Regions from separate parts of the Ensifer sp. LBL genome, predicted to be linked through region 2. Evidence: predicted binding sites of a transcription regulator. Region 2 holds the regulator's gene; each other region holds the start of a gene.
The links. Region 2 encodes LexA, which represses DNA repair genes until DNA is damaged. Its sites were predicted from a motif close to TGTTCNNNNTGTGTTCNG; they were not measured.
Positions count from the first base shown of each region.

Region 1: a site for LexA is predicted at 941-958, ahead of OKW20_RS24375 (ImuA family protein). Genes of this name have one in related genera too.
Region 3: a site for LexA is predicted at 881-898, ahead of OKW20_RS00275 (DNA polymerase IV). Genes of this name have one in related genera too.

Region 1 is NZ_JBNDJY010000006.1:269,409-271,672, forward strand. It holds gene OKW20_RS24365 (DUF1737 domain-containing protein) at 1-94, shown strand, start outside; gene OKW20_RS24370 (metallopeptidase family protein) at 376-810, opposite strand; gene OKW20_RS24375 (ImuA family protein) at 980-1,933, shown strand; gene OKW20_RS24380 (DNA polymerase Y family protein) at 1,848-2,264, shown strand, end outside.
Region 2 is NZ_JBNDJY010000003.1:537,455-539,718, reverse strand. It holds tRNA gene OKW20_RS14225 (tRNA-Cys) at 27-100, shown strand; gene OKW20_RS14220 (hypothetical protein) at 310-642, shown strand; gene lexA (transcriptional repressor LexA) at 728-1,450, opposite strand; gene OKW20_RS14210 (hypothetical protein) at 1,687-1,938, opposite strand; gene OKW20_RS14205 (hypothetical protein) at 2,212-2,264, shown strand, end outside.
Region 3 is NZ_JBNDJY010000001.1:48,660-50,923, reverse strand. It holds gene OKW20_RS00275 (DNA polymerase IV) at 1-877, opposite strand, end outside; gene OKW20_RS00270 (hypothetical protein) at 1,045-1,686, opposite strand; gene OKW20_RS00265 (DUF3572 domain-containing protein) at 1,689-1,958, opposite strand; gene OKW20_RS00260 (response regulator) at 2,115-2,264, shown strand, end outside.

The DNA of each region.
Region 1 (2,264 bases), on a different contig from region 2:
TGCCGATACGCAGCACATGCAGTGCGGCCAGGCGGTGGTCAAGGAGGTCGAGGGCAAGGATTACACCCCGGATATCAAGCTGTCGGAACAGTAGTGGCGCTGCCGTCAGTATCGGCGGCTGCCCCTCACCCTAGCCCTCTCCCCGCAGGCGGGGAGAGGGGACGTGCCAGCTCACGATGTCGCGGAACGGAGTTGCCGTCGGCGGGATGTCGGGGGCGTATTGTTGAGGCGAGTGGGTGCCGCGAGTCTCCTTCGCCCCGCTTGCGGGGAGAAGGTGGCCGGCAGGCCGGATGAGGGGCAAAGCGAAACGGTAAGCCCTGCTCTTTAAGTCACGCAATCCCGGACGGAAAACCGCTTCAACTTTCCTGGAATTGCTTAGCCGCCGACGTGCTCGACGCTGGCCTCGATCCGTTCCATGTCGTCGTCGGAGAGGCCGAAATGGTGGCCGATCTCGTGGATCAGAACGTGGGTGATGATGTCGCCGAGCGTCTCCTCGTTCTCCGCCCAGTAGTCGATGATCGGGCGGCGATAGAGGGTGATGCGGTTCGGAAACTGGCCGGTTTCCATGGTGAAGCGTTCGCTGATGCCGCTGCCTTCGAAGAGGCCGAGCAGGTCGAAGGGCGTTTCCAGTGCCATGTCCTCGAAAACGTCGTCGCTCGGGAAGTCGGCAACTTCGATGACAAGGTCGGTCGTCAGTTGGCGGAATTCCTGCGGCAGGTGGCCATAGGCCTCCAGCGCAAGCTGCTCGAATGTGGTAAGCGTCGGTGCGTGGCGTTCCCGCCAATCATCGGTCTGGTCAATGCGGGCCATAGGCACTCCTTGTTGCCCTCCATATAGCGATTTTGCCTTTGTTTTTCGAGTGTTGAATTCTTTGACCACAGGGACAGGAATAAATTCTTAGAATTGGCTGTTGACTCATTTATGAAGCTCTGGAATCTAATAGAACATAACATGAACATACTGATGGGAGTTGACCGTCATGGCCGACACAGCCGTGCAGCGGGAGACGGTACTTTCGCTCCGAGAAACCATAGCCAGGATCGAAAACCGTCGGCTTCCGGGCGTCGTGCGCACCGCCAAGGCGGCCGATCCCGGCGGCTTCCGTCAGCGGGAAGAAGACGAGCCTGGCCGCAAGGCGCTGGCGCTTGGCGTTCCCGATCTGGACGATCTTCTCGAAGGCGGCCTGCCGCTCGAAGGCATGACGGAAATCCGCAATGCCGAGACGCGCGATGCGGGTGCTGCCGCCGGTTTTGCCGCAGCACTCGGCGTGCTCTGCCAACGGGCGCGGCTTGAAAAGGGCGAGCCGTCCGCCCCCGTTCTCTGGATCAGCCAGTCGATGGCTTCCACCGAGGCGGGCATGCCCTATGGGCTGGGTCTGAAGGCCTTTGGCCTCGATGTCCGCGGCCTCGTCTTCAGCCTGCCGCGCACGATAAAGGACGCGCTCTGGATCGCCGAGGCTGCACTTTCCGTGCCGAGCTTCTGTGCCGTCATCCTCGAAATTCGCGGCAACCCGGCTGCCCTGGCACTCAGCGAGAGCCGGCGCCTGCATGTGCGCTCGCGCGCCGGCCACGTCCCGCTTCTGCTTTTGCGCCAATCCGGACACGAGGAGGCGAGCAGCGCCTTCTTCCGCTTCCTCGTCGAGCCGGCGCCGGCGCGCGAGCGACCGCTACCGGATGGATCGATGCTTCGCGGCAGCATCGGCCATCCCGTCTTTCACGTCATTGCCGAGAAGAGCAGGGCTCCTGCGCCGCTCGGCTTCTTCCTGGAGTGGAACCCCCATGACCGCCGCCTTTACCCCGTCGAGCCCCTACCAGCCGCTGCTGCGGCAGATCCACAACCAGCGCATTCTGTCGCTCGCCTTTCCGCATCTTCCGGCCGATCGGGTCGCGCGCAAGCGCTGGGGGAACTCGTGGCTTTCCCGCGGGCGTCCTGAACACCCGCCCGTCGTCTTCGCCGACAAGGTGAAGAGCGCGATGCGTCTCGTTGCGCTCGATGGTTTTGCTGAAAGGCGTGGGTTTCATATCGGCCAGGGTGTCGCCGAAGCGCGGGCCATGTGTCCCGAGATCGACGTGCTGCCGGCCGATCCCGCCGCCGACCGGGCGCTGCTTGCAGGGCTGGCGGACTGGTGCAGCCGCTACACGCCGCTCGTCGCGCTTGATGGCGACAGCGGTCTCTTTCTCGACATCACCGGCTGCGCCCATCTTCTCGGCGGGGAAAAGGCGCTGCTCGACGATCTGCTCGCTCGCCTTTTCCATCTGGGCGTC
Region 2 (2,264 bases):
CCAACGCTTGGTTATCCGAGCTGTGAGGCCTCGTGGCGGAGTGGTGACGCAGAGGACTGCAAATCCTTGTACCCCGGTTCAATTCCGGGCGAGGCCTCCAAAAATCTCACCTCGTTTGAATTGGTTTGACGTTCTGCCTTAGGGCAGCGCGGGTCGTTTCGCGACCCCACGTCCGCGCAAGCCACGTCTCCTATGCCTCCGTCGGATCTTATCGCTTCGGTGAAATCGGTAGAGGGGGAACGATGACTCCGCTGAGATCAGCCGCATCGGTAGCGTCCGTCAACATTAAGAACGGAGGCAATGGCATCAATGAAAAAGAGACTGATCCTGACGGCGTTGGCGTGTTTTGCGGCGACCGCTATTGAGGCGCACGCTGACGACCTGGTTTTCCAGCTGAAGAACAACACCAGCGTGGTACTGACGAACTTCTATACGTCACCGGTCGGCGTCAATGAGTGGGAAGACGATGTTTTCGGTCGGCAGGTCCTGAACCCCGGCGAGAGCATGGAGATCACCATTGCCGACGGGCGGGACGTCTGCAAATACGACATGCGATTCGAATTCGAGGAGGGCTCGGCCCTCGATACGACCGAGGACACGCAGGATCTCTGCGAGCTCGGAGAATATACGATCCACGAATAGACGATCTGGATTTCACCCGAAATGGAAAGAGCCTCGCCAATTGCCTTGGCGAGGCTCTTTTTTGATCCGGTGTTCTGCCTGCAGCTCAATGGTAGCGGCGGATCAGCCCGACAAGCTTGCCCTGGATCTTCACGCGATCCGGTCCGAAGATGCGCGTCTCGTAGGCGGGGTTGGCGGCTTCGAGCGCAATCGACGCGCCCTTGCGACGGAAGCGCTTCAGCGTCGCTTCCTCGTCGTCCACGAGCGCCACGATGATGTCGCCGGGATTGGCCGAGTTGCCGTTGCGGATGATCACCGTGTCGCCATCGAAGATGCCGGCCTCGATCATCGAATCGCCCTTCACTTCAAGGGCGTAATGTTCGCCGCTGCCGATCATGTCGAGCGGCACGGTGATGTCATGGGTGTTGTTCTGGATTGCCGAGATCGGAACGCCGGCAGCGATGCGCCCCATCACCGGGACGGAAACTGACGTGCTTTCGGCAACTGGGGCGGGCTTCGGCGCGGCAGGAGCGGCCGCCGGCGGCTTTCCAAGGCTGCCTTCGATCACGCTCGGCGAGAAGCCTCTGCGCGGCTGCTGCTGGCCGGCGGCGTAGGCTTCCGGAAGCTTGATGACTTCGAGCGCGCGCGCCCGGTTCGGCAGCCGGCGAATGAAGCCGCGTTCTTCGAGCGCGGTGATCAAACGGTGGATGCCGGACTTCGACGCCAGGTCGAGCGCATCCTTCATTTCATCGAATGACGGCGGTACGCCCGACTCCTTCATGCGTTCGTGAATGAACAGAAGCAATTCCTGTTGCTTGCGGGTCAGCATGGCACGTCGCTCCAGAGGCGTGAAACAAATCAAGAACAGACACTATCTGTTCCATATGTGTTCCGCAAGTGCCTAAAATTCCGTGAATTCAGGCAATTGGCCGCTTCTGCGGGTGTCGATCGGTCACTTTTGCGGGAGCAGGGCGCCTATCGGCGACGGTGCGTGCCAAAAACGCGCCGGCAGGCACCAGTCGCGCAGCTGATTCGAGCGAATCACGGGGCTCTATGAGGAGAGATTTAGGTCGCTTGCGAGGTCGAGCAGGCGTCCTCGAACTCCTTCACCGTCTCTGCGCTGTTGTCTTCCGGAAGCACCGCGTCGGCCGCGTCGGTCGCGACGGGCGTGTCGCCGTCATAAACGAAGGACTGGATGTAGAACGCCAGCGCGCCCTTCCACACGTTGCGTCCATCGATCTGGTGGCACGGCACGGCCCGTTCGAAATCGGTCTGGAGTTCATCCACCGTCGCAGCGCTGAGCTTGACGTCAGGCATATTGGGCGATGCGACTATCGAAGCGAGAAGCAGGGCGGCAAGCACGGGGAACGTCCACTTGATGAAGGGGTGGCACTACAGGGTGGGAAACGATGTGAACCGTGCTTTCGTTCCGAAGTCCAGCAAGCATGGCGATCACTCTGCCGTGTTCAACAGCTCTTTGCCTGCAGGCTGTGTCTGATTTGCGCCAGCCGCTGCACCTCGAGTTCATCTTGACCGTTCCTCTTGCGACGGGCGAAGAACGCACCGGCACTATCGGCTCTGGGGCCGGGGGTGGGGGATGCGCAAAAATCCCTGCGAGGAAGGGGCTTCACCGTCTCGACAGG
Region 3 (2,264 bases), on a different contig from region 2:
TATCGTCGTTGAACGTCGTCTCTGCGGACACGCTCTTGGCTTCGCCATCGATTTCGACCGCTCTCTCGTCGAGCCCGCGCGACAGGCGGAAGAGCCGTTGCCCCATGGTGCCGTAGCGGCGCATGAGGTCGCCTTCCTCCATGGTCTGCAATTGCCCGATCGTGCGCACGCCGTCACGCTCCAGCGTCGCGGCAAAGGCCTTGCCGACGCCCCAGATCAGGGTCACCGGCTTTTCCCGCAGGAAGTCCAGCGCCTCGGCCTGGCCGATGACGGAAAAGCCGCGCGGCTTTTGCAGGTCTGACGCCACCTTGGCGAGGAACTTGCAGTAGGAGAGGCCGACCGAGACGGAGATGCCGATCTCCTGCTCGATCCGGCGGGCAAGACGCGCAAGCGTGCGCGCCGGCGGATCGTGATGCAGCCGCTCCGTGCCGCTGAGTTCGAGGAAGGCCTCGTCGATCGACAGCGGCTGCACCAGCGGTGTCAGTTCCTGCATCAGCGTGCGCACCTCGCGGCCGACACGGGCGTATTTCTCCATATTGGGCTTGATGACGATGGCCTGCGGGCAGGCTTCCAGCGCCTTGAACATCGGCATCGCCGAGCGCACGCCGTGAATGCGGGCGACGTAGCAGGCGGTGGAGACCACGCCGCGCTTGCCACCGCCGATGATGACCGGCTTGTCGGCGAGCTCCGGGTTGTCGCGCTTCTCGATCGAGGCATAGAAGGCGTCACAGTCGATGTGCGCCAGCGTCAGGTCATAAAGCTCCGCATGCCGCAGAATGCGCGGGCTGCCGCAGGCTAGGCAGCGCCGCACGGACGCCGCCTGTTCCTTGAGGCAGTCGCGGCAGAAGCCTGGAGAGTGAGCAGCGCTGTCGGGCATATCGGGAACAAATATTGAACATTGCGACCTTAAGCTCTACTCTAGCGAGTCTCAAGGAGGCGCGATTGGAAATCACAATGCAATTGTCGCCGTTGAAAAGGATCGCCGGGCGCGTCTCGCGCAGCGCTGGCGTAGCTGAATTTGCGCCGACGGGCATCCGGTCCGGACTAGCCGCGGAAATGTGCGCGAATGGCGGCAGCTGCCTCCGGCCAATCGGCGACGGCACGAATGTCTGCGTCGAGCTTCGGCGCGAGCGCCTTGAAATCCGAGTCGGCCATGAGGTTGATCGGCAGGCAAGACGGCGCGTGATCCTTCACCGATCGCAAATTGCGAAGCATGTCGTCGATGAAGACCAGCGGAACGGTTCGGCCGCCGTGAAGTTTTTGGACGATCGGGCCCTTGGGCTCTTCGGACGCAAGCAGCGGATAGGGAAGGCCGAGCTGATCGAGAAGCGCGCGGCGGACTATGGCGTGCTGCGGCGGCATCGCGGTCAGAAAGACGATATCGGCTTCCTCCGACAATGCGGCGAGCGTCTCGACGGCCCTGGCGGCGGGCGTCTGCCAACGATCTTGCGAGCCGTAGAAGGCGTCGAGCAGGATTTTGACCTCCGGCTCAGCCACTGGTTGCTCGTCCGCATGCGTAATGATGTTGCCGGTCAGGCGGAACGACCGGGGCAGCAGCACATGGCCGCAGCTCCCGAGGAACGCTTTGAACGGATTGATGAATTCGAGCACGACATCGTCGATGTCACTGACGATCAGCGGGCGGTTGCCAAGCGTGATGCTGTGAACTGTCGGCGCGTTTGCCACCCTCAATCCTCGAAGCCTGCGTGGCCGGAAAGCACCGTATGGGCGCGCACAACGTCTTCGGGCGCCGTACCGGTCGCTGTACAGAATGCCATCAGGGTCGGCTCATGGTCCATCAGAAAGGCGACGAGCCCGCCCATGAAGCCGGGTTCGGCGATGGCGTTGCGCAGCGCCGTCGGGTCCGTGCCGGTCAGCGCCAGGAAGCGGGACAGGAGTTCCGGCTCGCCGGCAAGCCAGGCGAGAATGTCTACTGCAATTTCGTCGGCGCTCTTCAATGGTTTGTCCCCGTATGGTTTTTACGTGCGGAGTTACCTATTTTTCAACCAAATAGGCCTATCTCTGACGTTGAGGAAATGGGTCGAGTCGTCGGCTCCGCACGTTAATTGTCCTGAGGAGACTTGCAAGGTGACGATGGACAGCAAGGGATCGACATGCCCAAACAGGTGATGATTGTTGAGGACAACGAGCTGAACATGAAGCTCTTCCGCGACCTGATCGAGGCCTCCGGCTATGCGACGATCCAGACTCGCAACGGCATGGAAGCGCTCGAGCTTGCGCGCAAGCATCGGCCCGATCTTATC